Regions from separate parts of the Burkholderia sp. GW821-FHT14F03 genome, predicted to be linked through region 3. Evidence: riboswitches for the same ligand, from Rfam matches in the RefSeq annotation. Region 3 holds a riboswitch; each other region holds the start of a gene.
What was found. A riboswitch is a leader RNA that binds a small molecule or an ion and turns the genes downstream of it on or off. The one in region 3 is predicted to bind cobalamin.
Positions count from the first base shown of each region.

Region 1: it holds a riboswitch for cobalamin, as region 3 does, so the genes downstream of both, cobG (precorrin-3B synthase) here and AC1RQF_RS25440 (TonB-dependent receptor domain-containing protein) in region 3, are expected to answer to the same signal.
Region 2: it holds a riboswitch for cobalamin, as region 3 does, so the genes downstream of both, AC1RQF_RS10535 (CbtB domain-containing protein) here and AC1RQF_RS25440 (TonB-dependent receptor domain-containing protein) in region 3, are expected to answer to the same signal.

Region 1 covers NZ_JBXAPG010000012.1:74,830-84,393, forward strand. The annotation lists gene AC1RQF_RS10370 (cobalt-precorrin-5B (C(1))-methyltransferase) at 1-364, opposite strand, end outside; gene cbiE (precorrin-6y C5,15-methyltransferase (decarboxylating) subunit CbiE) at 364-1,587, opposite strand; cobalamin riboswitch at 2,370-2,562, shown strand; gene cobG (precorrin-3B synthase) at 2,661-4,055, shown strand; gene AC1RQF_RS10385 (precorrin-8X methylmutase) at 4,048-4,674, shown strand; gene AC1RQF_RS10390 (precorrin-2 C(20)-methyltransferase) at 4,671-5,429, shown strand; gene cobJ (precorrin-3B C(17)-methyltransferase) at 5,426-7,429, shown strand; gene AC1RQF_RS10400 (chitinase) at 7,671-9,026, shown strand; gene AC1RQF_RS10405 (hypothetical protein) at 9,139-9,309, opposite strand; gene AC1RQF_RS10410 (DUF3396 domain-containing protein) at 9,461-9,564, shown strand, end outside.
Region 2 covers NZ_JBXAPG010000012.1:124,058-133,621, forward strand. The annotation lists gene AC1RQF_RS10515 (amino acid adenylation domain-containing protein) at 1-251, opposite strand, end outside; gene AC1RQF_RS10520 (cyclic peptide export ABC transporter) at 507-2,261, shown strand; gene AC1RQF_RS10525 (alpha/beta fold hydrolase) at 2,347-3,150, opposite strand; gene AC1RQF_RS10530 (histidine phosphatase family protein) at 3,340-3,957, opposite strand; cobalamin riboswitch at 3,948-4,075, shown strand; gene AC1RQF_RS10535 (CbtB domain-containing protein) at 4,115-4,324, shown strand; gene AC1RQF_RS10540 (CbtA family protein) at 4,338-5,057, shown strand; gene AC1RQF_RS10545 (hypothetical protein) at 5,161-5,589, opposite strand; gene AC1RQF_RS10550 (hypothetical protein) at 5,695-6,270, shown strand; gene AC1RQF_RS10555 (RBBP9/YdeN family alpha/beta hydrolase) at 6,377-6,976, shown strand; gene AC1RQF_RS10560 (SRPBCC family protein) at 6,976-7,491, shown strand; gene AC1RQF_RS10565 (ABC transporter substrate-binding protein) at 8,090-9,106, opposite strand; gene fhuF (siderophore-iron reductase FhuF) at 9,103-9,564, opposite strand, start outside.
Region 3 covers NZ_JBXAPG010000043.1:27,334-36,897, reverse strand. The annotation lists gene ilvD (dihydroxy-acid dehydratase) at 1-1,291, opposite strand, end outside; gene AC1RQF_RS25475 (LysR family transcriptional regulator) at 1,451-2,362, shown strand; gene lgt (prolipoprotein diacylglyceryl transferase) at 2,447-3,337, shown strand; gene AC1RQF_RS25465 (SIMPL domain-containing protein) at 3,411-4,148, opposite strand; gene AC1RQF_RS25460 (EVE domain-containing protein) at 4,342-4,803, opposite strand; RNA gene ssrS (6S RNA) at 4,876-5,057, opposite strand; gene AC1RQF_RS25450 (cell division protein ZapA) at 5,150-5,464, opposite strand; gene AC1RQF_RS25445 (ATPase) at 5,461-5,811, opposite strand; cobalamin riboswitch at 5,999-6,239, shown strand; gene AC1RQF_RS25440 (TonB-dependent receptor domain-containing protein) at 6,314-8,194, shown strand; gene AC1RQF_RS25435 (FecCD family ABC transporter permease) at 8,216-9,220, shown strand; gene AC1RQF_RS25430 (ABC transporter ATP-binding protein) at 9,217-9,564, shown strand, end outside.

The sequences.
Region 1 (9,564 bases), on a different contig from region 3:
CCGGCTCGCCGACCGGCAGCGTGAGCCCCGCGCGGGTCACCGTGCCGACGCCCGGCCCCGCGTGGAAACGCACGCCGGGCGCGGCCGCGAGCCGCACCCTCGCGAACACCAGCGCGCCGTGGGTGACGTCGGGATCGTCGCCCGCGTCCTTGATCGTGCCCGCTTCCGCGCCGTCGTCGGTGCGCCGGCAGAACGCGAGCCGCATCAGCACGCGCTGCCCCTTCGGCAGCACGATCTCGACCGCGTCGCCGGGCACGTCGTCGAACAGCAGCCGCGCGGCCGCGAGCGAGGTCGCCGTCGCGCAGCTGCCCGTCGTGTAGCCGCTGCGCAGCGGGGCGGGCTGTTCGGGGGTCTCGTCGCGCATCAGCGCGCGTCCTCGCGCGGCTTGTCCACCGCGTAGAGCGTGACGGGCAGCGCCGCGCGCCAGGTCTCGAAGCCGCCGAGCGGCTGGGCCTCGGCGAGCGCGATGCGCGTGAGCGCGCCGCCGTGCCGCGCGCGCCACGCGACCAGCGCGGCCTCGCCTTCGAGGGTGACCGCATTGGCGACCAGCCGGCCGCCCGGCTTGAGCGCCGCCCAGCAAGTGTCGAGCACGCCCGCGCCGGTCGCGCCGCCGCCGACGAAGATCGCATCGGGCGCGGCGAGGCCCGCGAGCGCATCGGGCGCGCGGCCCGCGACCAGTTGCAGCGCGGGCACGCCCAGCGCATCGCGGTTGTGCTCGATGAAGCGGTGGCGCGCAGGATGCGATTCGATGGCGATCGCCCGGCAGCTTGGGTGCGCGCGCATCCATTCGATGCCGATCGAACCGGCCCCCGCGCCGACGTCCCAGAGCAGTTCGCCGGGCGCGGGCGCGAGGCGGCCGAGCGTGAGCGCGCGCACGTCGCGCTTCGTCAGCTGGCCGTCGTGCCGGTAGGCGTCGTCGGGCAGCCCCGGGGTCAGCGCGAGTCGCGCGGCAGGCGCGTGCGCCGCCGCGCGGCAGTCGAGCGCGACGAGATTGAGCGCGGCCACGTCCGGCGCGCACCAAGCATCGGCGCGTCCGTCGATGCGCCGTTCAAGTGGACCGCCCAGGTGCTCGAACACACTGAGGCGCGTCGCGCCGTAGCCGTGCCCGACGAGCCAGGCGGCAAGCGCGGCGGGCGTCGCGCCGTCCGCGCTCAGCACGATGAGACGCCGGCCGTCGTACAGCGCGCGCCGCAGCGCGGCGAGCGGCCGGCCCACCAGCGACAGCGTGTCGACTTCGTGCAGGGCCCAGCCGAGGCGCGCGGCGGCCAACGACGGGGACGACGGCGCGGGCAGGATCCGGAGTTCGTCGACGGGCAGCGCGCGCGCCAGCGTCGCGCCGACGCCGAAGCACATCGGATCGCCGCTCGCGAGCACGCAGACGCGTTCGGCGCGGCGCGCGAGCAGCGCGGCGAGATCGAACGGCCGCGGCCACGCTTCGCGCCGCGCGCGCAGGCGCGCGGGCAGCATCGCCAGATGCCGTTCGCCACCGACGACCAGCGCGGCGTCGAACAATGCGCGGCGCGCGGCGCGGCCAAGGCCCGCGTAACCGTCGTCGCCGATCCCGACCACCGTCAGCCAGGTGGTCATGCTTGCTTCCCGTTCCATGATTCCGTCGACGTTGCTGGCGGTGTGGTGACAAAGGAGGAATGATACAGCGCGATGCGGCGCGGGCATGCGCTTGCGGCGACCTCGGCCGGGTTGCTGTCGCGGCGTGGCCGGCGCGTGTCGCGACGGTTTTCGGATTCGACGGCGCCTGCAAACGGCGCGTTGCTTCGCGCGGCCGTGCGGCACGCCGACGCCGGTCGCAGCGGAGCCGATGAATGAGTCCGGCGCTTCCACTCAGCCCGTGCCGGGCAGCGCCGTCGGGCCGCTGCCGGCGTATGCCCGGCGCGTATAGCGTCCGCTTTCGGATTCGACGACGTGCGCAGCCGGTCGCAAGAGAGCCGGTGAATGAGTCCGGCGCTTCCGCCAGGCCCGTGCCGGGCAGCAGCCTCGGGCCACTGCCGGCGTATGCCGGCGCATATCGCGCCGGTTTTCTGGTACGACGACGTGTGCAATCAGCGCTTCGCTTCACGCGGCCGTGCGGCTCGCCGACGCCGGTCGCAATGGAACCGATGAATGAGTCCGGCGCTTCCGCCAGGCCCGTTCCGGGCAGCGGCGCGATACGCATGCCCGCATGCGCAAGCCGTATTCACGCGGCGCGCGGGCACGCCGCGGCCGTCGGCCCCGCAACGTCGCGCCGAAAGCAGATCCGTCGTCCCGCCCGATGCTCGGCGGCATCCGCATGCCCCCCGCCTTCACGTCCCCGCCGAATTTATTTGATTCCCTGCAAACCCTTACCCGGCAAGGCCCGACCAGAATCGGGTATGCTACGGCGTTCGTTCGCCGGTGCCCGTCAGGGCCTAACAGGGAACGCAGGATGCCGCTTCGCGCATCGCTGCGGCTGCCCCCGCAACTGTGCGCAGCGAGTCCGCGCGCCAGCATGCCACTGGCCCTGCCGGGAAGGCCGCGCGCGGGCCCCGACCTGCGAGCCAGGAGACCTGCCGGCGTGGTTTTCGTATGTGACGGTCCGCGTCGGACGGGGTGTGCCGACGCCGCCATGCCAGCCGTCCGCGCGCGCGGACGGCGCGGGCCGCCGCGCACACCGACCCGGTGCCTCTTTGACTCCAGCCGACTCCACTGCCGCCTCCGCCCTGCCCCGCGCGTCCGCGTGCCCGGGGCTCGTGCGCATCGTCGCGGCGCGCGACGGCGGGCTGTGCCGGATCCGCCTGCCCGGCGGCGCGCTCGACGCCGCCCAGGCGCGAGCGATCGCCGCGGTCGCCGAGCGCGACGGCTCCGGCGCGATCGAGGCGACCAACCGCGCGAATCTCCAGCTGCGCGGCGTGCGCGCCGGCCGCGAGGCCGCCGTGACCCGCGCGCTGCGCGACGCGGGGCTCGGCCCGCGCGTCGCCGACGATGCCGACGACGCCTGCGTCGCCGCGCGCGACGACGTGCGCAACCTGTTGCTGAGCCCGACCGCCGGCCGCGACCCGCACGCGCTGCTCGACAGCGCCGCGCTGGCCGGGCCGCTGCTCGCGATGCTGCAGAGCGAGCCGCGCCTGGCCGCGCTGTCGCCCAAGTTCTCGCTGCTGCTCGACGGCGGCGAACGGCTCGCGGCGCTCGATCATCCGCATGATCTGTGGCTGTCCGCGCTGCTTGACGCGCGCGGCGAACGCTGGCTCGCCGTCGGCCTTGCCGGCTGCCCGCCCAGGGCGGGCGCGCCCGATGTGCGCCCCGCGCTCGCCGCGATCCGCCCCGAGCACGCCTGCGCCTTCACGCACGCGCTGTTGTGCGCGTTCGTCGCGCTCGCGCCGCCCGACGTCACGCGCATGCGCGCGTTGCTGGCGCGCGAATCGGCCGAGGCCCTGCTCGCGCATGCCGCCGCGCATACGCCGCACACCTGGCGCCGCGACCCCGAGCTGCACGCCTGGCGCCGGCCCGATCCGGACCTCGCGCGGCGCTTCGGCATTCACCCCGAACACACGCCCGACACCTGCCATGTCGGCGCGCAGGCGCCGCTCGGCCGGCTCGACGCGGCCGGCCTGCGCGCGCTCGCCGGGCTCGCCGCCCAGGACGGCGACGGCACGCTGCGCATCACGCCGTGGCAAGGCGTGCTGCTGCCGGGCGTGCCGCGCGCGGCGGCCGGGCGCGTCCTCGCGCGGCTGCATGCGCTCGGCTTTGCGTGCGACCCCGCGCAGCCGCTCGCCCATCTCGTCGCCTGCGCGGGGTCCGCGGGCTGCGCGCGCGCGCTCGCGGACACCAAGCAGGATGCGCGGCAGCTCGCCGCGCGCCTCGCGCGCGCGCGCGACGTGCACCTGAGCGGTTGCGCGCGCAGCTGCGCGCTGCCGCACCCCGCCGCGCACACCTTGCTCGCGGCCTCGCCCGGGCACTATGACCTGTATCGGCGCGACGGGACGACGGGCTTCGGCCGCGTCCTCGCGCGCCATCTGACGATCGATCAGGCCGCGCTCCATCTCGACGGAGCCGGCCAGCTTCAGGACTTCACCGATGCTTGACTACCTACGCGACGGCCAGGAAATCTACCGCCGGTCGTTCGCGACGATCCGCGCCGAAGCGGACCTGCGCGACATCCCCGCCGACCTCGAAAAAGTCGCGGTCCGCGTGATCCACGCGTGCGGGATGGTCGATATCGTGCGCGACCTGCGCTTCTCGCCGGGCGCGGGCCACGCGGGCCGCGCGGCGCTCGCGGCCGGCGCGCCGATTCTCTGCGACGCGCGCATGGTCGCCGAGGGCATCACGCGCGCGCGGCTGCCCGCAGCCAATCCGGTGATCTGCACGCTCGGCGACGCCGCCGTGCCCGATCTCGCCCGCGCGCTCGACAACACCCGCTCGGCGGCCGCGCTCGAACTGTGGCGGCCGCATCTGGCGGGCAGCATCGTCGTGATCGGCAACGCGCCGACCGCGCTGTTCCATCTGCTCGACCTGCTCGATGCGGGCGCGCCGCGCCCCGCGCTGATCCTGGGCTTCCCGGTCGGTTTCATCGGCGCGGCCGAATCGAAGGCGCTCCTGGCCGCCGACAGCCGCGGCGTGCCGTTCGTCGCCGTGCTCGGCCGGCGCGGCGGCAGCGCGATGGCCGCCGCCGCCGTCAACGCGCTCGCCTCGGAGGCCGAATGAACGGCGTCCCGCTCGACGACGGCCCGCGCGCGGCCGGCCGGCTGTACGGCGTCGGCGTCGGCCCCGGCGACCCGGAGCTGCTCACGCTGAAGGCGCTGCGCGTGCTGCGCGCCGCCCCCGTGGTCGCGCACTTCGTCGCGAAGGGCAAGAAAGGCAATGCATACGGCATCGTCGAGACGCATCTGCACGACGCGCAGACGCAGCTGCCGCTCGTCTACCCCGTCACCACCGAGGCGCTCGCGCCGCCGCTCTGCTACGAAACGATCATCGCCGACTTCTACGACGCCGCCGCCGCGCGGGTCGCCGCGCATCTGGACGCGGGCCGCGACGTCGCGGTGATCTGCGAGGGCGACCCGTTCTTCTACGGCTCCTACATGTATCTGCACGACCGGCTCGCCGCGCGCTACGACGCGGAAGTGATCCCCGGCGTGTGCTCGATGCTGGGCGGCGCGGCGGTGCTCGGCGCGCCGCTCGTGTATCGCAACCAGAGCCTGTCGGTGCTGTCCGGCGTGCTGCCCGAGGCGGACCTGCGCGAGCGCCTCGCGCGCGCCGACGCGGCCGTCGTGATGAAGCTCGGCCGCAATTTCGCGAAGGTGCGGCGCGTGCTCGACGAACTCGGGCTCGCGCAGCGCGCGCTCTATGTCGAGCGCGCGACGATGACGAACCAGCGCATCGTGCCGCTCGCGGAGGTCGATCCGATGGCCTCGCCGTATTTTTCACTGCTCGTCGTGCCGGGGAAGAAATGGCAAGCCTGACCACCGCGCCCGCGATCATCGTCCTCGGCCCCGGCGCGCTCGACGTCGCGCGCCGCATCCAGGCCGGCCAGCCGGGCGCGCAGGTGCACGCGCTCGCGAGCCGCGCGCGCGCCGACGTCGCTTTCGACGAACTGGGCGTGCACCTGCGCGACCTGTACCGGCGCGGCACGCCGATCGTCGCGCTGTGCGCGGCGGGCATCGTGATCCGCTGCATCGCCCCGCTGCTCGCCGACAAGGGCGCGGAGCCGCCGGTGCTGGCCGTCGCGGAGGACGGCAGCACCGTGGTGCCCCTGTTGGGCGGGCTCGCCGGCGTCAACACGCTTGCCCGCGCGATCGCCGCCACGCTGGCTTGCGCGCCCGCGATCACGACGAGCGGCGAACTGCGCTTCGGCGCGTGCCTGCTCAATCCACCCGACGGCTACACGCTCGCGGACCTCGACCACGGCAAGCGTTTCGTGTCCGACCTGCTCGCCGGCGAGACGGTGCGCATCGACGGCGCGGCGCCCTGGCTCGACGCGGTGGCCTTGCCGCGCGACGATGCAGGCGCGACGCGCACGATCCAGATCTCGCCGCGCGCGCATGCGCGCGCCGACACGCTGCTGATTCATCCGCGCAGCGTCGTGGTCGCGTTGACGCTGGAGGCGCGCGCCGCCAGGGCGGACGGGCGCGCGCCGCAATGCGGTGTGGGTGATGGAGCCGGATTTGGGGCTGAGGCTGAGGCTGAAGCCGGGGCCGAAGTCGGAACTGAAGCTGGAGTCGGGACTAAAGTCGAAGTCGAAGTCGAAGCTGAAGTCGAAGTCGAAGCTGAAGTCGAAGTCGAAGTCGGAGCCGGAGTCGGTTACGGTGTCGGGGCCAGGGCCGAAGCTGGAGTCGGGACTGAAACCGAAACCAGAGCCGGGGCGCATGCCGAAGCCGAATCGCTTGCGCAACAGGTCCGCGCCGCACTGACCGAAGCCGGGCTCGCGTCGCACGCCCTCGCGGCCCTGGTCGCGCCCGCGTCCGCACTGGGCCACCCGGCGCTCGCGCAGGCGGCCGGGCAGCTCGGCGTACCGTTGCGCTTCGCGACCGGCGCGGCGCACGACGCCCCCGCACTGCTCGCCGACACGCTCGCGACGATCGCGCCCGACTGCACGCCGGCCGCCGGCGCGACGCCGACCCTCGCGATCGCCGTCTGCGCGCGGCCCGTGCCCGTCGAACGGCTCGGCCGCGCGCGCGGCCGCCTGACCGTGCTCGGCCTCGGCCCGGGCAGCGCCGCGCTGCTGACGCCCGCCGCCCGCGCCGCGCTCGACGATGCGACCGACATCCTGGGCTACGCGACCTACGTCGAGATGGCCGGCCCGTTCCACGCGGGCCAGCGCCTGCATCCGACCGACAACCGCGAGGAAATGCAGCGTGCGCGCCATGCGTTCGCGCTGGCCGCGCAGGGACGGCGGGTCGCGATGGTGTCGTCGGGCGATCCCGGCGTGTTCGCGATGGCCGCGGCCGTGCTCGAAGCGCTCGACGCCGCGGCCGGCGCGCCGGCGGCCGGCGCTCCTGCAATGGGCGACCCCGCCTGGGCGACGGTCGAACTGGAGATCATCCCCGGCGTCTCGGCCGCGCTCGCCACCGCCGCCGTCGCGGGCGCGCCGCTCGGCCATGATTTCTGCATGCTGTCGCTGTCGGACAACCTGAAGCCGTGGGACATCATCGAAACCCGTTTGCGGCACGCGGCGCAGGCGGACCTCGTGATGGCGTTCTACAACCCGATCTCGCGCGCGCGCCCCTGGCAGCTCGACCGCGCGCTCGACACCGTGCGCGCTTGGCGCGCGCCCGACACCGTCGTCGTACTCGGCCGCGACATCGGCCGGCCCGGCGCGACCCTCGTCACGACGACGCTCGGCGCCTTGCGCGCCGATCAGGTGGACATGCGGACGATGGTCATCGTCGGCTCCTCGACCACCCGGCGCGTTTTCCTGAACAATGGCCGCGATTGGGTCTACACCCCCCGCTGGTATCGCTGAAACGCCCGCCGCACGGGGCGCGGCGGGATGTCTCATGAGGTATTAGATTGGTATCATGCTGGCATTAAATTGGTTTATTATTTCCGATTTCAAATCAATCAACAAAAATAACAACCAACTATTCACTAAACGATTGGAATCCTCCAAGATGGGCACGCCGCGCCCGGGACCGGCCCTGTCCGGCCCGCCGCGGTGGCGATGCGCAGGCCAGCGCACCGTTCATAACCATGGAGAGAACACAATGAAATCCAGCGTGTTGTCACATCTGCTCCCGCGCGCGCTTGCCGCGGGCGGTCTGTTCGCGGCGGCGAGCCTGTCACAGGCGGCGGGCGTCTATGCGCCCTACATCGACTTGACGCTCTATCCGACACCGCTCGTCGACCAGATCGGCGTCCAGCAGGGGATCCAGCAATTCACGCTCGCGTTCGTCGTCGCGGGCAACGGCTGTCAGCCGTCGTGGGGCGGCGTGCAGCCGATCGGCAATGGCGCGACGGGCGACCTGCTCACGACGATCGCGACCTCGATCAGCAACTACCGGGCGAAAGGCGGCGAGGTCGCGGTCTCGTTCGGCGGTGCGGCGGGCACGGGGCTCGCGCAGGCCTGCACGACCGTGCCCGCGCTGAAGAGCGCGCTGCAGACGGTGATCGACACCTACGCGCTCACGCACATCGACTTCGACATCGAAGGTTCCGCGCAGGACGATGCGGCCTCGCTCGCGCGCAACTTCCAGGCGGTCGCGCAGCTGCAGGCGGACTATGCGGCGAAGGGCAAGCCACTGCACGTCACGCTGACGCTGCCGACGCTGCAAAGCGGCCTGATCGACGAAGGCCTGGGCGTGCTGAACGCGGCCGTGAAGAACAACGTCGCGCTCGATTCGGTGAACATCATGACGATGGACTACGGTCCGTCGGGCGTCGACATGGGCGCGGCCGCGATCAGCGCGGCGCAGGGGCTGTATTCGCAGCTGGACACGGCGTACAAGTCGGTCGGGCAGCCGAAGACGAACGCGCAACTGTGGCAGCTCGTCGGCGTGACGCCGATGATCGGCCAGAACGATACGCAGGGCGAAATCTTCACGCTGGCCAACGCGCAGAGCGTGGTGAACGCCGCGATCAACAACGGCTACGGCTTCTTCGCGATGTGGTCGGTGGCGCGCGACCAGCCGTGCGCGAGCAACACCGGATCGGCGTCGGACACCTGCTCGGGCGTCACGCAGACGCCCTATGCGTTCTCGACGATCTTCAAGAAGCTCGACGGCAAGTGGGGCACGGGCGTGACGCAGGACCCGAGCTACGGCGGCGGCACGAATCCGGGCAATCCGCCGCAACCCGGGCCGTGGGTGCCGGGCGTCGCCTATCAGGCGGGCGCGACGGTCACCTATCAGGGGACGACCTATACGGCGCAATGGTGGACCCAGGGCGACACGCCGGGCCAGGCTCCGGTCTGGAAGGCCGTGGGCGGCGCGCTGCCGAACTGGTCGTCGACGGTCGCGTATACCGGCGGCTCGTGCGTGATGTACCAGGGCGCGAAGTATTGCGCGCAGTGGTGGACGCAGGGCGATACGCCGGGCGCGGGTGGGGTGTGGGTGAAGTCGTGATGGGGTGAGTTGCACCGGCCTGCCCTTCAGGCGGCTTCGGGGGGCGGGTCGGGTGAGCCTGGGGGCGGCGCGCTGGCGGGTGCCAAGCGCCGGGCAGCGGATGGCCGATGGCTCACCGAGCGGATGAGCGAATGTCCGGGCCGTCGTCGAAATGAAGTTCCCCGGCGACCGCTACGGTCCTGACCAGAAAGACGACTACATCGAAATCGCAGGCGGCCCGTCGAAGTTTGTCCACCTCGGCGCGGCCGATTTCGGATGCGGCGACGACGACGGCCAGAAGCAAACCTCGCGCTCGAGGCAATCCGCGCGACAATCCGAACTTGACGACTTGTTCAACGGCAACAGCAGCGCGCCTGGAGGCCCGTCGCCCCCGCCTGTGCCCTGCCCCGGACCTGGGCCGTCTTCTCCTATACACGCCGGCCCGTTTTAACGCCATGACGAACGACGAGATTGCAGCTTGGGCGAAGGATCCGCAACGCGCGGACACCATGCCATTCGGGCTTTACGAGCCCGCGCATCAAAAAGCGATTACGGGTGC
Region 2 (9,564 bases), on a different contig from region 3:
CCGCCCGCCTTGAGCACCGCGAGCAGCGCGACGAACAGGTCGCACGAGCGCGCGACGCACACCCCGACCCGCACCTCGGTCGTCACGCCGGCGGCCGTCAGCTGCGCGGCGAGGCGCGCGGCGCGGTCGTCCAGCTCGCCGCGCGTGAGCCGCACCGTGCCGGGGGTGAACGAGGCGAGCGCCGGGGCGTCGGGGGCAAGGCGCGCAAGCGCGTGAATTCGGTGGTGCAGCGCAGTCGGAAAGCTCGTCATGGCGTGAAGTCCGGTGGATCCGGCCGTTTCCGGCCCTGTCGTTCAGGTCGCCGCCCGCATTGGGGGCCGCTTCACAAGTGAGACGAACCACGCGCGCAAATCTTTACCGTGACCGCGCAATCATTTGCGCGCCCGGCCTGTGGTAAAGATTTGCCGCGCCCGTTCGTCATAGTGTCGAGAGGCGCCCCGGAAACCGCTGTCATCTGCGTGTCATGGGGCCGCCATGCCCATCCGCCCTATTCGCCCCTGTTGCCGATGACATCAGCCACCGAGCAGTTCGACCCTCCCTCCGCCGACCGGCGCGCCGCCCGACCGGCGATCCGGCTCATCCTCGGCCTCCTGAAGCGCTCGCGCGGCGCGTTCACGATCGCGCTCGTCGCCTGCGTGCTGAACGGCATCGCGAGCGTGCTGCTGGTCGCCACGCTGAGCAAGGCGCTGTCCCAGCCCGACGCGGCCGGCGCGACGCTCGCGCTGCGCTTCGGCCTGTGCGCGGTGATCGCGCTCGTCACCCGGATCATCACCGGCGTGCTGTTCGCCCGGCTGTCGCAGGACACCATGGCGCAGCTGCGCGAGCACGTCGCGCGCCGGGTGGCCGCGGCCGAGCTGCAGGACGTCGAACGGATCGGCGCCGCGCCCGTGCAGTCGGTGCTGACCGACGACGCCACCAATGTGTCGATGCTGTTCTTCGCGCTGCCGAATCTGGTGATGCACGGCTCGATCGTGTTCGGCTGCCTCGGCTACCTCGCCTGGCTGTCGTGGCCGGTGTGCCTGCTCGCGGTCGCGGCGATCCTGGTCGGCTCGCTCGGCTATCACGCCGGCGACAAGCGCGCGATCGCGCTGCTCGAAGCCGCCGGGCGCTCGCAGGACAAGCTGTTCGGCTATCTCGGCGCGCTCTTCACGGGCGCCAAGGAGCTGAAGCTGCACCAGGCCCGCGCGCGGCAGTTCATCGACGGCCAGCTCGGCGCGGCGATCGGCGAGGTGCGCGACCATCGCCGCCGCGCGTTCAGCGCGTATGCGGTCGGGGTCGGCTGGATCGTGTTCCTGTTCTACGTGTTCCTCGGCGTCGCCGCGTTCTGGCCGGCGCTGGGCGTGCGCGGCGACGGCCCGGCGGCGTCCGGCTACGTGGTCGTGTTCCTGTTCATGCTGCTGCCGCTCGACGGCCTGCTCAACAACGTGCCCACCCTCAACGCGGCGCGCGTCTCGCTCGACCGCATCGAGAAGCTGATGGCCCAGTTCGGCGCGCTGCGCGTGGTGCCGCCGCCGCCCGAAGCGGCGTCGCATGCGCCGTTCCGCACGCTCGCGCTGCGCGACGTCACGCATTCGTATTTCCATGAGCGCGACGAGCGGATGTTCCGCGTCGGGCCGATCAACCTGACGCTGCAGCCGGGCGAACTGGTGTTCATCGTCGGCGGCAACGGCAGCGGCAAGACCACGCTCGCGAAGGTGCTGACCGGGCTGTACGAGCCCGAAGGCGGCGCGATCGAGATCGACGGCCAGCCGATCGGGTTCGCCGAGCGCGGCGCGTACCGCGAGCGCTTCACCGCCGTGTTCAACGATTTCCACCTGTTCGACGCGCTGCTCGGGATCGTCGATCCGAACGACGCGTCGCGCGCCCAGGCCGACGCGCGCGCGAACGCGCTCGTCGCGAAGCTCGCGCTCGATCACAAGGTGCAGGTGGTGGACGGCGCGTTCTCGACGCGCGCGCTGTCGACCGGCCAGCGCAAGCGCCTCGCGCTCGTGGTCGCGTACCTGGAGGATCGCCCGCTGTACCTGTTCGACGAATGGGCGGCGGACCAGGATCCGCAATTCAAGGCGGTGTTCTACGAGCAGCTGCTGCCCGAGCTGCGCGCGCGCGGCAAGACCGTGATCGTGATCAGCCACGACGACCGCTATTTCCCGATCGCGGACCGCGTGCTGAAGCTCGACAACGGCAGCATCGTCAGCGAGACCTTCGGCACCGCGCATGCGGCGCTCGCGACGCCCGTCGCGGCGAACGGCACGGCCGGCTGAGCCGGGCGGGACCGGTCGTCCGGCAAGCAGAACGCGGCGCGTGCCCGATGGGGACGCGCCGCGTTTTTTCATGCGCGGCGCGGGCTCAGGCGGGATCCCCGCGCAGGAACGCCTCGATCAGCGTGACGAAGTACGGCGGGCACTCCTGCATCGGGTAGTGCCCGCAGTTCGGCACGACCGCGAGGCGCGCATTCGGGTGCCACGCGAGGAAGCTGCGCCGCATCGCCGCCGCGTCGAGCCCGGGATCGTGGTCGCCGACCATCACGAGAAAGCGCGTGGCGAGCCCGCGCACCTGGTCGACGAACCCGGGCCCGTTCAGCATCGCGAGATAGCCGGGCCGGCAGGCCGGCGAGACCGCCGCGCGGCGCTGCCGCAGCTTGGCCTCGATCCAGCCCGGCGACAAGCCGCCCGCGACATGACGGAGCAGCCGGCGCAAGGCGGCGTCGTCCGTCGCGACCTGCTCGAAGAACGCCCGCGCCTCGGCGTCGAGCCCCTGCCCCGCGGCGGACACCGGGCACACCGCCACCGCGCCCAGGATCCGCCCGGGCGCGACGGCCGCGAGCCGCTGCGTCACCATCCCGGTCATTGAATGGCCGATCACGTGGAAGCCCGTCCAGCCGAGCCGGTCGGCGAGCGCGAGGCAGTCGGCGCTCACCTCGTCGAGCGTATACGCGCCCGTCAGGTGGAACGAGCGGCCGTATCCGCGCAGGTCGGCGAACACATAGGTGAACGCGTCGCCGTCGAGATACGGGAGGATGGCGTCGTAGTTCGTGTGGTCGCCGAGCCAGTCGTGCAGCATCAGCACGCGCACGGGGCCGTCGCCGTGCCGGCGGTGGCCGAGGCCTTCGTCCGGATGGGCGGCGCGGGAGAGAGAAGAGACGGGATTCATGTCGCGCAATTCCTTTTCGGTGGAGGAAAGCCAAAAAGAAACGCCCTCCTGGCGGACCGGGAGGGCGTTGCGCGTGACGACAAAGTGCGGCGATCGTATCAAGACCGCGCGCGCGAATCAAGCGTTGGGACCGGCCGGGGCGATACGGCGCGCATCACGCATCACGCATCGCGGGCTGCGCGGCGCGGCTCACCCTTCGGCTGCTTCACGACGCATCCAGCCCGGCCCGGCGCGCACCAGCACCGTCACGGCCAGCGGCGCGACCTCCGGACCGAACGGCGCATCGGGCGACGTACCCAGCGCATGCGCGAGCGCGGCGCGCACCAGCGCCGGATGGGTGACGGCGACGATCCGACCGCCCGCCGGCAAGCCGTCGAGCCAGCCGCCCACCCGCCGCCGCGCATCCGCGAACGCTTCGCCGCCGTGCGGATGCGCGCGCGGATCCGCCAACCAGGCCCGCAGCGCATCCGGGGCCGTCTGCGCGAGGCGCGCGAGCGGCACGCCGCGCCAGCGGCCGTAGTCGAGATCCGCCAGCCCCGCCTCGGGCGCGGCAGGCAGGCCGAGCGCCTCGGCGGTCTGCCGCGCGCAGCGCGCCGGGCTGCTGCACGCGCGCGCGCCGGCGGGCGGCGTCCAGCGCGCGCGCAGCGCGGCCGCCTCGGCGAGACCGCGCGCATCGAGCGGATCGTCGTCGGGGAACGCGCCGCTCCGCATCGCGCGGGTCGCCGCATGCGCGACGAGATACACGACGAGGTCGGCGTCGGCCGCCCGATGCGGCCCGCCCTCCGATTGCTCCGGCAAAAAAATCACGCGTACAATGCCCTCCGAATACGAACGCGGAAGCCGGTGCGAATCCGGCGCGGTCGCGCCACTGTAACCGGCGATCCCTGATCCCGGAAGCCAGACCTGCGTTCCTTGCCTTTCCTCACCACCCTTGACGGGGCGCGATTCCCCCGGAGATCCCACCATGCACGAAGCTGCCCTCAACCCGGTTGCCGCCCCGGCGCCGATTCCCCTTGGCGAACTGTTGCCCTGGGCCCTGTTCGCTGGCCTGCTCCTGCTGCTCGCGCTCTACTTCGTCGGCGCGGAACAAGGCGCGACCTCGCTCGTTCCCGGCATGTACGTGCATGAGTTCGTGCACGACGGCCGGCACCTGCTCGGCTTCCCCTGCCACTGACGCGGAGGCACGGATGGTCGGAAAACTGCTGGTCCGCGGGATGCTCGCAGGCATCGCCGCCGGTCTTCTCACGTTCGCGTTCGCGCGGGTCGTCGGCGAACCCCAGGTCGCGCAGGCGATCGCCTTCGAGGAAAAGCTCGATGCGGCCAAGGGCGAGGCCCCGGAGCCGGAGCTCGTCAGCCGCGGGACCCAGGCCGGGCTCGGCCTGCTCACGGGCGTCGTGACCTACGGCGCGGCATTCGGCGGCCTGTTCGCGCTGACCTTCGCCTATGCGTACGGCCGGGTCGGGCGGCTCGCCGCGCGGCCGCTGTCCGCGTGGCTCGCGCTCGCGGCGTTCATCGCCCTGGTGATCGTCCCCAATCTCAAGTACCCCGCCAATCCCCCCTCGGTGGGCGATCCGGAGACGATCGGCTATCGAACCGGGCTGTTCTTCCTGATGATCGCGATCTCGATCGTGACGCTGGTGTTCTCGCTCAAGGTGCGCGGCCGGTTGTCCGCGCGGCTCGGCGCGTGGAACGCGTCGCTCGCGGCGGGGCTCGTGTTCGTCGCGATCATCGCGGCCGTGCAGCACGCGCTGCCCGCGATCAACGAAGTGCCCGACGCGTTCCCTGCGACCGTGCTGTGGCAGTTCCGGGTCGCCGCGATCGGCATGCAGGTGATCATGTGGACGACGATCGGCCTCGTGTTCGGCGCGCTGGCCGAACGCGGCGTGCCGGCGGGACGGCGCACGTAGCGGCGCGGCCGCGCCGCCCCCGCTCCCGTCCCCCTTCCCGCCTCCGCCCCCGCTCCCGCCGGTCCGGCGGGCTTGCCACGGCCACTCCGGTGGCCGTTTTCATTCATGCGCGCCGCGCGCTCAACGCCAGCCCTTCCAGCACGCCTTGATCGTCGCGCTGATCGCGACGAACGTGATGATCCAGAACAGGATCGGGCCCGCCGCGCCCTTGATCCGGATGAACGTCCCGAGTTCGAACACCAACCGGCCCGTTGCTCATCCGCAGGGTCGTGACGATGAAGTAGGCGAACAGCCCGACATACGGCAACACGAAGAACACCAGGTAGTTGTCCAGGACGAACCCGATGAACTTGGAGTCCGCATGGCTGCTCCACGTCACGAGATAGCCCAGATAGAGCGGCCCCGCGACCATCACCAGAATCACGAACGGAATCACGGCGCAGTGCAGCCTGAATTGCCAGGCCTCGATGGAACGGTTCGACAACGGTTCGTCGGCCAACGTATTCATGATGTTTTCTCCGTTGGTCTGCACGCCGGCCGCCTCGCGCCCATGGGCCGCGCCGGCCTCGATCGACCCCGCCCGGCAGGCCCCGGGAGTCGACTCGATATAATCAAAGCAGACCTATTTCAAAACAGAATGAACATAAACCCTCGCTTTTCACGCGCACGGCGTGCGCTGGCCGCCTCCCTCCTGCTGCTCGCCTGCGCCCGGACCCCGGCCGCGCCGTCCCCGGACACGAACGCAGCCCCGAACAACGAAGCGCTGATCCAGCGGATCATCGTCCTGAACGAACACGGCGACCCCGCCTCGCTCGAAAAGGCGACGGCCGGCTACCTGCTGAACGCGACGCGCAAGTTCAACCCGAACGTGTCGCCCGATGCCTGGAAAGGCGTCCAGGCCGACGTCAACGAGATCATCGCCAACAAGATCCGCTCCGGGTACGGCGAACAGGCGCTGCTCACGCGCCGCATGATCCGGAACGCGAAGCTGTCGGACGACGAGCTGCGGCACCTGATCGCGATGCTGGAGGACCCCGTGATGCAGCGCTACTACCGCGCGACCTGGGACGGCAAGACGGCCGGCTACATCGCCGACCTGTCGCAGCAGGTGAACAACCAGATGTGGTTCGTCGTCTCGATCGTGCTCAGAAAGCGCGGGCTGCAGACCAGCGACCCGGGTGCGACGCCGCGCCCGGCCGCCGGCGCGCATTGAGGCCGGGAGGCGCGCGGCGCTCGTGCAGTCCCGGCGCGCAAGGCCTAGAATGACGCGCCACGGCTTTCCTTCGCCCCGCGCGCCGCGCCTCGACACCCGGGACCTCATGACTTCCGCTCCGCGTTTCGCCGGCAAGCACGTCTTGATCGTGCACGGCTACACCGCATCGCCCGCCGCCAACTGGTTTCCCTGGCTCGCCGAGACCTTGCGCGCGGAAGGCGCGCGCGTCGACGTGCCGGCCATGCCCGCTCCCGATGAACCGACGCCGCGCGCATGGGCCGAGACGCTGCGCGCGCTCGTGCCGGCGGCCGACGCGAATACCCTGCTGGTCGGCCACAGCCTCGGCTGCATCAGCGTGCTCCGGCACCTGCTGACGCTGCCGGCCGGCACCCGCATCGGCGGCCTGCTGCTCGTGTCCGGCTTCGACCGGCCCCTGTCGACGCTGCCGACGCTGCGTGCGTTCACCGACGCGCCGCTCGATCACGCCGAGGTGATCCGGCGCGCGCCGCGGATCGCGTCGATCTACTCGGACAACGATACGATCGTGACGCCGGCCGCGTCGCGCGACCGGTCCGCCTCGCTGCGCGGCGCCGATGAAATCGTGGCCGGCGCGGGCCACTTCCTCGACCGCGAGGGCTTTACCCGGCTCCCGCGGGCCCTGGCCGCACTCGTCGCGCCGCGGGCGAACGCGCGCGGCGCGTCATGATGAAGCGCGGCAGGCGCCTGCTGATCGGTTTCGCGCTCGGCGCCGCGGGCATGGGCGCGGCGCTCGCCGCGCTGCACGAGGATCTGGAAATCCGCGCCGACCAGTTCATTGCCCGGCCGCCCGCCGAGGTCTGGCGCGTGGTGACGGATCGCGCGGCCTATCCGGCGTGGAATCCGTTCATCACCGAGATCGACGGCCCATTCCGCGAGGGCGCGACGCTGCGCATCGTGCTCGGGCGCGGCGCGGACACGATGACCTTCAGGCCGATCGTGCAACGCGTCCGCGACGACGCGGAGATCTGCTGGCGCGGCAGCGTGGGCGTCGACGGTCTGTTCGACGGCACCCATTGCCTGCGCCTGACGGCTGTCGCGGGCGGCACCCGCTTCGAGCAGCGCGAACGGTTCTCGGGATGGCTCGCGGGCCGGCTGACGCGCGCGGTGGTCGAGGACACCCGCCTCGAATTCGTCGCGATGAATGCCGCGCTCAAGCGACGCGTCGAATCAGGTATGCGTTGACCGGATCGCAAAAACGGAGACGACGATGCGGACGCGCAAGGTCAGCCGCGTACCGTGTGACTGCGGCGCGTCTGACCGTGCGGCCGCGCGGGCAGGTACGCGTTGACCTGATCGCAAAAACAAAGACGACGATGCGGACGCGGCAGGGCCAGCCGCGCACCGTGGACTGCGGCGCGCCTGACCGCGCGGCCGCGCGGGCAGGTACGCGCTGACCTGATCGAGAAAACGAAGACGACGATGCGGACTCGGCAAGGCCAGCCGCGCACCGTGTGACTCGGCCCGTCTGACCGTGCGGCCGCGCGGGCAGGTACGCGCTGACCTGATCGAGAAAACGAAGACGACGATGCGGACGCGGCAGGGCCAGCCGCGCACCGTGTGACTGCGGCCCGCCCGACCGTGCGGGCAGGTACGCGCTGACCTGATCGAGAAAACGAAGACGACGATGCGGACTCGGCAAGGCCAACCGCGCACCGTGTGACTGCGGCGCGCCCGACCGTGCGGCCGCGCGACGGCGTCGATGCCGTTGCCGCGAGCTCGGTCGGCCCCGTCACCGCGCGCCCTGCGCCCCACCCCGAAGCGCCGTCGCGGCATCAGCGCATCAACGCCCGCCCGCCTTCGGCAACGCCAGCAACGATTCCGTCATCACGTCCGCGAGCCGCAGCGCGGACATCGGCCCCCCGAACCCCCAGATATTGCGCTCGACGAGCGCGACCCGTCCCGCGCGTTGCGCGGGCACGAACCGCCACACCGGCGAATCGAGCTTCGCGGCGAGCGGCACGTCGGGCCCGGTCGCGCTGACGAACATCACCGCGAGGTCCGGCCGCTTCAGCAGGTCCTCCGAGGTCACGTAGGCAGTGCCCTCGCGGGTCGACTCGCCGGGCCAGGGCGTGAGCCCGAGCGCGCGCGCGACGCCCGCCGCCGTGCTGTTGCCGGTGAAGGCCCAGTAGCGATCGGGCAACCCCAGTTCCTGCAGCCACGCGACCGGCTCGCCGCGCCGCCCGGCCTCGGCGAGCCGCCGCGCGTTGCGCGCGAGCACGGCCGCGAGCCGCGCGTCGACCGCGCGCGCCGCTTCCACGCGGCCGGTCAAACAGCCGAGCGTATGCAGGATCGCGCGCGCCCAGTCGAGCTGCGTCACCTGCCGGCCGTCGCGCACGAAGTTCGGACTGTAGGCGAACAGCACGGTCGGCGCGATCCGCTCCAGCGCCGCGAAGATCGCCGCATGGCGCAGCCCCACGCCGAGAATCAGATCGGGCCGCGCGGCCGCGATCGCCTCGAGGCTCGGCTCCTGGCGCGTGCCGATGTCCGGCACCCGCGCGAGCCGCGCGTCGTCGTAGCCGATCCAGCCCGGGTAGTACTCGGGGTCGGCCATGCCGACGGGCGTGATGTCCAGCGCCGCGAGATCCTCGGCGAACATGAATTCGAGCACGACGATCCGGGCCGGCCGCGCCGGCAGCACGGCGCTCGCCTGCGACACCACGGGATTGCCGGCGAGCGGCCCGCAGGCCGCGCCGGGCAGCACCTCGGCCGCGGCGCGCGCAAGCGGCGCGAACGCCGCGCCGCACGCCGCCGCCAGCACCGCGCCCAGCATGCGACGCCGGGGAGCCTGCACGCTCATCGCATCGTCTCCTGCAACGCGATCGCGTCGTCGCACATCGTCAGCAGCAGCGGACAACTTCCACACAGTTGGGTCTCTCCCGGAATTTCATTGCGCATGCAGCACACGCGGCGCGCGCGGAACGGATTCGGCAGCCGCGTCGAGCACGGCCGCGCGCGCCGCACCGGCAGGCGCAGCGGGTTCGCCTCGCCGTCCGCGTCGAGCGGGCCGAACAGCCAGGCGGCATCGTCGGCCGCGCCGGGAAGGTCCGCGCACTGCTCGAACAGGTAGTCGAGCAGATTGCCGGCATTGCTCCACAGCACGCGCGGCGAGAGTCGGGTCATCGCGGCCAGCTGCCCGATCACCTCGCGCAGGTGCGCGACGAGCGGCCCGTAGCGGCGCGCCGGATCGGGGTCGGCCGCGCCGAGCGCGGCCGGGTCGACGCCGAACGCGACCGGCAGGCCCGCGCGCAGCGCGAC
Region 3 (9,564 bases):
CGTCGCCCGCATTGATCTTGTCGTCGAGGATCGCCTGCAGCGCGCCTTGCTCGTCGTCGAACACGCGCGCCGGGCCGGTGATGACCGGGTTCTTCAGGCCGGTGATCTTCGCGACCGCGCCGTCTTCCGCGAGATTGCCCTTCAGGATCGCGAGGTGGCCTTCCTTGTACAGCGCCCGGTCGATCGGGTAGATCACCTTCTGGTCGGCGCGCGGCACGCTCGGCACGTCCTTGAGCGCTTCGGCCATGGTCTCGCCGGTGATGGTCATGCAGTCGCCGTGCAGCAGGCCCGCGTCGAGCAGGATCTTCATCACTTGCGGGATGCCGCCCGCCGCATGCAGGTCGGTCGCGACGAACTGGCCCGACGGCTTCAGGTCGCAGATCACCGGCACGCGCTTGCGGATCCGCTCGAAGTCCTCGATCGACCAGTCGATCTCGGCCGCGTGCGCGATCGCGAGGAAGTGCAGCACGGCGTTGGTCGAGCCGCCCGTGGCCATGATCACCGACACCGCGTTCTCGATCGACTTCTTCGTGATGATGTCGCGCGGCTTCAGGTCGCGCTTCACCGCCTCGACGAGCACGCGCGCCGATTCGGCGGCCGAGTCGACCTTCTCGTCGTCCGGGTTCGCCATCGTCGACGAATACGGCAGCGACATGCCGAGCGCCTCGAACGACGAGCTCATCGTGTTCGCTGTGTACATCCCGCCGCACGAGCCGGTCGTCGGGCACGCGTTCTTCTCGACCCCTTCGAAATCTTCCTGCGACATCCGGCCCGCGGTGAACTCGCCGACCGCCTCGAACGAGGACACGATCGTCAGGTCCTTGCCCTTCCAGTGGCCGGGGCGGATCGTGCCGCCGTACACGTAGATGCCCGGCACGTTCAGGCGCGCGAGCGCGATCATCCCGCCCGGCATGTTCTTGTCGCAGCCGCCCACGACCACGACGCCGTCCATCCATTGACCTTGCACGCAGGTCTCGATGCAGTCGGCGATCACCTCGCGCGACACGAGCGAGTACTTCATCCCCTCGGTGCCCATCGACATGCCGTCGGAGATCGTCGGCGTACCGAAGATCTGCGGATTCGCGCCGGCGTCCTTGACCGCCTTCACGGCGGCGTCGGACAGGCGCTGCAGGCCCGCGTTGCACGGCGTGATGGTCGAGTGGCCGTTCGCGATGCCGATCATCGGCTTGTCGAAATCGTCCTTCTGGTAGCCGAGCGCGTAATACATCGAGCGGTTCGGCGCGCGCGCGACGCCTTGCGTGATGTTCTTCGAGCGGCGGTTGTACGACATGGGGAACTCCATCCGTTTGTTGTCTTGATTGCGGGGCGGCCGGCCGCGGCACGGGCGGAACGGCTCAAGTGGGCCAAGGATGCAGTTTCTCTTTGGGAATGTCCAATATATTATTCATAGCCGATTAGGTCGATCAACATATCAGGGAGCGTGACCGAGGTGAGCCCCGACCTGCGCCAGTGGCGCTATTTCGTGACCGTCGCCGACGAGCGACATTTCGGCCGCGCGGCCGCCCGGCTGTCGATGACGCAGCCGCCGTTGTCGCAGGCGATCCGCGCGCTGGAGGAGGCGCTGGGCGTCGCGCTGTTCGCGCGCACCAAGCGCTCGGTCGAGCTGACGGCGGTGGGCGCGGCGCTCCTGCCCGAGGTCGAGCGGCTGTTGGCCGCGGCGGACGCGCTGCCGCCGCTCGCGCAGAGTCTCGCGCGCGGCGAGGCCGGCTCGCTGTCGCTCGCGTTCGTGTCGACCGCGGACTACGGCCTGCTGCCGAACCTGCTGCGCGAGTTCGGCGCGCGCAATCCGCACGTGCGGCTGCAACTGACCGAGGCGACGAGCGACGTGCAGATCGACGAACTCGCGGCCGGGCGGATCGACGCCGGGTTGATCATTCCGCCCGTGCCGCCGCGGCATGCGGCCGTGCTGTCCTATCTGCCCGTGGCGCGCGAACCGCTCGTGGTGGCGATGCCGGCCGACGCGTCGAAGGCGGGCGAGGAGACGCCGGTGCGCCTCGCCGAGGTCGCGGACTTGCCGCTCGTGATCTTTCCGCGTCGTCTGGCGCCCGGCTTTTATGACATCATTACGGGCTGCTACGGCGCGGCGGGCGTCACGCCGCGCATCGGCCAGGAGGCGATCCAGATGCAGACGATCGTGAGCCTCGTGTCGGCCGGCATGGGCGTCGCGCTGGTGCCGCAGTCGCTGCGCAACCTGCGGCGCACGGGCGTGATCTACCGGCCGCTCGCCGCCGACGCGCCGGTCGTCGAGACCGGGCTGGCCTGGCGCACGGGCGACGTGAGTCCGGTGCTCGCGGCCTTCATCGAGATCGTGCGGCGCGCGGCGCCCGGCATCGACGGCTGAGAACCTCGGCGCGCGCCCGCCGTCAAACACGCGTCGCGCACCTCGTGCGCGGCGCGATGAATCCGAACCCTACACCGTTTATCCATGATCATTCACCCGCATTTCGATCCCGTCGCGATCCACCTCGGGCCGCTCGCCGTCCGCTGGTACGGCCTCATGTATCTGGTCGCGTTCATCGCGGCGATCGTGGTCGGCCGGCTGCGGCTGCGGCTGCCGCACGTCGCGGCGCAAGGCTGGACCGCGAAGGACATCGACGACATGATGTTCTACGGCGTGCTCGGCACCGTGCTCGGCGGCCGTCTCGGCTACGTGCTGTTCTACAAGGCGAGCTTCTATTTCTCGCACCCGCTCGACATCTTCAAGGTGTGGGAGGGCGGCATGTCGTTCCACGGTGGCTTCCTGGGCGTGGTGTTCGCGATGTCGCTGTTCGCGTGGCAGCGCAAGCGCAGCTGGATGGAGGTGACCGACTTCGTCGCGCCGATGGTGCCGACGGGGCTCGCCGCGGGGCGTCTCGGCAATTTCATCAACGGCGAGCTGTGGGGCCGCGTGACGAGCCCGGACGCGCCCTGGGCGATGCTGTTCCCCGGCGCCGCGCGCGACGATGCCGCGTGGCTCGGCGCGCATCCGGCGCTTGCCGCGAAGTGGAACCTCAACGAGGTGTTCATGCAGTATCAGATGCTGCCGCGCCATCCGTCGCAGCTCTACGAGATCGCGCTCGAGGGCGTCGCGCTGTTCTTCGTGCTGTTCTTCTTCGCGCGCAAGCCGCGGCCGCTCGACGCGGTGTCGGCGGTGTTCCTGATCGGCTACGGCCTCGCGCGTTTCACCGTGGAGTTCGCGCGCGAGCCCGACGACTTCCTCGGACTGCTCACGTTCGGCTTGTCGATGGGGCAGTGGCTGTCGTTGCCGATGATCCTCGCGGGCATCGCGATGCTCGTGTGGGCCTATCGTCGTGGCGCGGGCGCCGCGCGCGCATGACGGGCGGCGTGAGCCGCGCACCATGAAGAACGCCGGCGGGAGCCGGCGCTTTTTTATCGTCGCGCGTCGCGCGTCACTTCATCTGGACCGAGCCGTTCACGTTGACGGTCACGGTCGCCTTGCCGCCCTCGACCGAGATCGGCGCGCCGGCGTCCTTGGACATCGGCGCGGCCGCGGCCATCGCCATCATGCGCGGATACGGCTGCACGTTGTGACCGCCGCCGACGTTGACGTCGCGGATCGAATAGCTGCTGTAGCCGAACGCCTTCGAGGCTTCCTCGGCGCGCGTGCGGAACGACTTGATCGCTTCCGTCGTGAGCTTCTGCTCGGCGGCGCGCTGCGCCTCGGGCGACAGCGAGAAGTCGACGCCGGCGATCTGCAGGGTCGTGGCGAGCTGGCCGGCGAGCTTCGAGGCGGCCGCGAAGTCGTGCGATTCGAGCACGACCTCGGTGCGGCCGCGCCATGCGGAGATCTTGCCGTCGCGGTCGGTGCTCGGATAGACCGAGAACGCGCCCGTGCGCGCGGTCACGCCGGCGACGCCGCGCGCCTGCGCGAGCGCCGCGTCGGCGCGGCGGTTCAGGTCCGCCGTGAGGCTGCCGGGGTCGCGCGCCTGCTGCTCGTAGAACAGCGTGATCGTGACGACGTCCTGCGGCACGTCGGCGCTGGCCTGTGCCGACAGCGACAGCACGCCGGCCGGCGGCGGTTGTTGGCCGACGCTCTGCGCGCGTGCGACGGACGGGGCGAGCGACAGCGCGACGGGCACCACGGTGGCGACGGCGAGAGCGAGCACGAGGGCGGTTTTTTTCGTCATGTTGGACTCCTTGAACGGAAGCGCGCACGCGATACGCGCAAAAACGCGGTACGAGGCCGCGCCTGATGAGGATCGTAACCGGCGGCTTGCCGGCTGAGCGACCGTTAGGCCAATGAAAGGCGCGCCGAGTTCCGCTGCGCGGCCGGCCGGGCCGGCCGATTTGACTTTCCTTGAAGCGGGCCGCGGCGCGACCTCACTTCATCAGCTTCTGCGTGATGAAGCGCCATTCGGCGGGCGTGACGGGCGTGATCGAGAGGCGGTTGCCTTTCGCGAGCACGCGCATGTCGGCAAGGGCGTCGTGCTCGCGCAACGCGGCGAGCGGCACGAGCGGCGACTTGCGCACGAACTTCACGTCGACCAGCATCCAGCGCGGTGTTTCGCGCGTGGATTTCGGATCGTGATAGGGGCTCTTCGGATCGAACTGCGTGGGATCGGGATAGGGCGTCGAACAGACCTCGGCGAGGCCGGCGATGCCGGGCTCGGGGCAGCTCGAGTGATAGAACAGCACGCCGTCGCCGATGTGCATCGTGTCGCGCATGAAGTTGCGCGCCTGATAGTTGCGCACGCCGGTCCACGGCAGCGTGCGCTGCGGCGCGTTCGCGAGATCGTCGATGCTCGCTTCGTCCGGTTCGGACTTCATCAGCCAGTGGTGCATGGATCGTGATCGACGCAGGAAAAAGGCTGCCGCAAAAGGAAACGGCATCGGGAATCGCCCGATGCCGTTGAAAAGGCCCCCGCCTTGGCCGCTAGGCCGGCATCCTGAACCTGGGGTTCAGAATTGGTCGCAGTTAGCAGCACATCGGGTACATCAGACAGAGTGACGCGCGCGCCCGTGCTACAAATTTCCGCAACCGTGCACATGGCATTGGTTCAAGGAATATATGACCTTGGCGAACCAGGCAGGGAAGCTGACTAATCGTGCGGATCGTGTTTGGATTCAGTGGCTTGCGCGATGCTCATCACGCTGGACATCAAGCACCACGAGAACCCGTGCGACCCGCTTACTGCGCTTCGTGCTGTGCGAGCACTGCACCAAGCTGTTCATTCATTTGATGCATTGTACGCCGGATTTCCTCCGCGGGAAATGCTTCTCCGTGCCGCACGCTCTGTTGCAGCCTCAAAAGCTCCGACGCGAGCGACAGCGCGGCCATCACGGCGATGCGATCCGTGCCGCGCACGGAGCTGTTCGAGCGGATCTTCGACATCTCCGCATCGACGCGCGCGACCGCCTCGAGCAACGCGGCTTCGGTGTCGGCGGAGCAGGCGAGCCGATACGCCTGACCGAGGATCGATACTTCGATCTGCTTGGTGCTCATGCATGTTCTCCGTGGCTGGCCGGGCCGCCCTCGCGCGCATCATCGCGCGGGTCGAGCAGGTCGAGCTGGTTTTCCGCGTCCGGCGCGTTCTTCGCGCGCGGCAGCTTCTCGAGAATCGCATTGAGCTTCACCTGGGCATCGTCGATCTTCGCCGACAGCGCGTCGCGCTCCGCCGCAAGGGCGTCGCGTTCCTCGCGCAGTTGCGAGAGTTCCGTGCGGGTCGCTTCCGCTTCCGTGCGCAATTGCGCGAGCTGCTCTTCGAGCGCGAGCCGCTCCGTGTGATGACGCTTGTTCAGCGCGATCAAACGGCCAATATTTTGAGATAGAGTTTCGAGTTCGTTGAGCATCTGCTGCGTCCTCTAAAGACCCAGCATTTTAGCGCGGATTATCGTCCAACCCGAGATCCGGATCGTATCGAGACGTAACGTTCATGCGTGTTGATGCGAATTTTGCGACAAATCTGGGTCAAATCCCGCGAGCTGGGGGGCGCGCGCGGCGCGCGGGAGGCTTTCTTGACGGCCGGCACCCGCGCTCCTACACTGGCGCCGCTTTGGTGCTCGCGTGCACGCGCACGCGGTTAAACGGGAAGCAGGGCGCACGGTCCGCCAGGACCGGCCAACCTGCGCTGCCCCCGCAACGGTAAGCGGCGCATCGCGTGCGATGCCAGCTGTCCCCACAAGCGCGGCGTTTGCCGCGCGGCCACTGCGCGATGCGCGCGGGAAGGCGGGGCGGTGACGCCGTCAGCCCGGATACCGGCCAGGGCGGGAGGGCGGACGCGCGATGCGCGCCGTCCTCGTGAGGCGGAACCTGCGGGGAGGCGGGGGCCGCACCGTTCAACAGGATTCATCGATGCGAACCCAGATCGCCCGCGCCGCGCTCGTCGCGTGTTCCGGGCTGCCGTGCGCCGCCGTCGCGCAGAGCACGCCGCCTGCTTCTTCCCCGCCGCCTTCGTCCGCCGCCGCGCCGACCCAGCTCGAGCCGATCGTCGTGACCGCGCAGCGTGCCCCGCAAGCGCTCGCGGACGCGCTGCCGCAAACCACTCTGTTTACCCGCGCGGACATCGAGAACAGCAATGCGACCGATCTGCCCGGCCTGCTCGCGCTCGCGCCCGGCGCGCAGATCGTGCGCAACGGCGGGCCCGGCGCGACCGCGAGCCTGTTCCTGCGCGGCGCGCAGTCGACCCAGTCGCTGGTGTTGATCGACGGCGTGCGGGTCGATTCGGCGAGCCTCGGCCAGGCGCAGATCGCGCAGCTGCCGCTCGACCAGATCGAGCGGGTCGAGATCGTCAACGGCAACGTGTCGTCGCTGTACGGCTCGGGCGCGATCGGCGGCGTCGTGCAGGTGTTCACGAAGGACGGCGGCGATCATCCGCCGCGCTTCAACTTCTCGGTCGGCTATGGCAGCTATCACACGCAGAGCCAGACCGCGGGCGTGTCGGGCCGGCTCGACGCGGCGGGCGACACGACCTTCAGCGTGTCGCTGTCGCGCGACAAGACCGACGGTTTCTCGGCCATCGATCCGGTCCGGCAGCCGCAGGCGAATCCGAATGCGAACGGCTATCTCGACGAAAGCGTGGCCGCGTCGCTCAAGCATCGCTTCAACGCGCGCTGGAGCGCGGGTGTCAGCTACTTCCAGAGCAACGGCGACACCAGCTTCGACAATGCCTACGGGCAGCCGACCGATCTCAACAGCCTGTATACCAAGGTGCAGCAGATCGCCGCGTTCGCGGACGGCAAGCTGACCGACTGGTGGACCACGCATCTGCGCGTCGCGAGCGGCAACGATCGAAGCCAGTCCTGGCTGAACGGCGCCTATACCGATCACTTCAACACCGACAACCGCCAGTACACCTGGCAAAACGACTTCGCGCCGCTGAAGGATCAGCGCATCCAGGCGGGCTATGAGCGGCTCGACCAGGCGTTCGACTCCGACGTGTTCGTCGCGCCGCAGCGTCATGTGAATTCGGGCTGGCTCGGCTACACGGGCCGCTTCGGGAACAGCCAGTTCCAGGCCAACGTGCGGCGCGACCAGTACTCCGATTTCGGCGGCGCCAACAGCTACTATCTCGGCTATGGGCTCGACGTGACCGAGCACTGGAAGGTCACGGCCAGCTATTCCGATGCATTCCGCGCACCGAGCTTCAACGATCTGTACTACCCGAACGCAGGCAATCCGGCGATCCGCCCCGAGCGCAGCCACTCGGTCGAGGCCGCCGTGCAGTACGCGTCGGACGCGCTCGGCGTGGCGCGCGTGACGGTGTTCCAGACGCGCTACACGGACCTGATCGACTACCAGCCGGTCGCGAACAGCTATTACTATCAGGCCGTGAACATCGGCCGGGCCAAGGTGCAGGGTGTCGAGGGCTCGTGGCAGGGCCATGTCGGCAAGACCGAGGTGCGGGTCGCGGCGACCGTGCAGAACCCGGTCGACGAGACGGCCGGCCAGGACCTGAACCGGCGCGCGCGCCGCTTCGCGTCGTTCGCGCTGAACCGCGCGTTCGGCGGCTGGCGCGTCGGCGGCGAATGGCTCGTCAGCGGCGCGCGCAACGACACCGGCAATCCGCTCGGCGGCTACGGGGTCGTCAACCTGTCCGCGCGCTACAACATCACGAAGGCGTGGTACGTGAGCGCGCGCATCGACAACCTGCTCGACAAGGATTACGAACTTGCCTATGCGTACAACACGCCGCGCCGCGGCGCCTACGTCACGATCGGCTGGCAGCAGCCGTGACGCACGCGGCGGGGCGCGCGGATGAACGCGCGCCGCGCGGCCCTGATCTGGGCCGGGGCCGCGGGCGTCGCGGCCGCCTTGTTCGTCGCGTCGCTGACGTGCGGCAGCCTGCCCGTCTCGCCCGGACAGGCGCTGGCCGCGCTCGCGCCGCATGGGGGCGGTGACGCGACGCCGCTCGCGGTCGAGGTCGTGCGCACGCTGCGCCTGCCGCGGGCGCTCGCGGGCTTCAGCTGCGGCGCGCTGCTCGCGCTCGCGGGCGCGCTGTTGCAGGTGCTGCTGCGCAATCCGCTCGCCGAGCCTTACGTGCTCGGCGTATCGGGCGGCGCGGCGGGCTTCGCGCTCGTCGCGATGATCGCGGGCGGCGCGTGGTGGATGGTCGACGCCGCGTCGTTCCTCGGCGCGCTCGCGTCGATCGCCGTGCTGCTCGGTCTCGCGCGTCGCGCGCTGTGGCGCGGCGACGTTCGCGACGCATCGCCGCGTCTGCTGCTCACGGGCGTGGTGATCGCGGCGGGGTGGGGCGCGCTGATCACGCTGCTGCTGTCGATCGCGCCGGACAACCGGCTGCGCGGCATCCTGTTCTGGCTGTCGGGCGACCTGAGCGGCGCGGCCGCGCCCTGGTTCGCGCTCGCGGCGCTCGCGGCGGCCTTGCTCGCCGCGCTGCCGGTCGCGCCGCAGCTCAACGCGCTGCTGCGCGGCGACGCCGTGGCGGCGGCGCTCGGCGTGCCGGTCGCGCGGCTGCGGCTGCGCATCTACCTGATCGCCTCGCTGGCCGCCGCGGCCGCGGTCACCACGGCCGGCACGATCGGCTTCGTCGGTCTCGTGGTGCCGCACGCGCTGCGGCTCGCATTCGGCAACGACCAGCGCATGCTGCTGCCCGCCGCCGCGCTCGCGGGCGGTGGCGGCGTGATGGCGGCCGACCTGCTCGCGCGCACGGCGATCGCGCCCGCGCAATTGCCGGTCGGCGTGATGACGGCGTTGATCGGCGTGCCGGTGTTCCTGTGGATGCTGCTGAGGCGGGCGCGATGAGCGCGCCGCGCCTGCTTCCGGATGCCGTCGCGGCGCGCTGCGATGCGCGGCGGCTCGCACTGCAAGCGGGTGGCCGCCTGCTGCTCGACGATTTCACGCAAGGCTTCGGCCCGGGCGAGCTGTGGTGCATTGCCGGCCCGAACGGCGCGGGCAAGACAACGCTGATCTCGACGCTCGCCGGACTCGCGCCGCCCGCGCGCGGGCAGGTCGAACTCGACGGCGTGCCGCTCGCCGCATGGTCGCCCGCGCCGCTCGCGCGGCGGCGCGCGCTGATGGCGCAGAGCGTGCACGACGCGTTCAGCGCGAGCGTGTTCGACACCGTGCTGCTCAACCGCTTTCCGCAT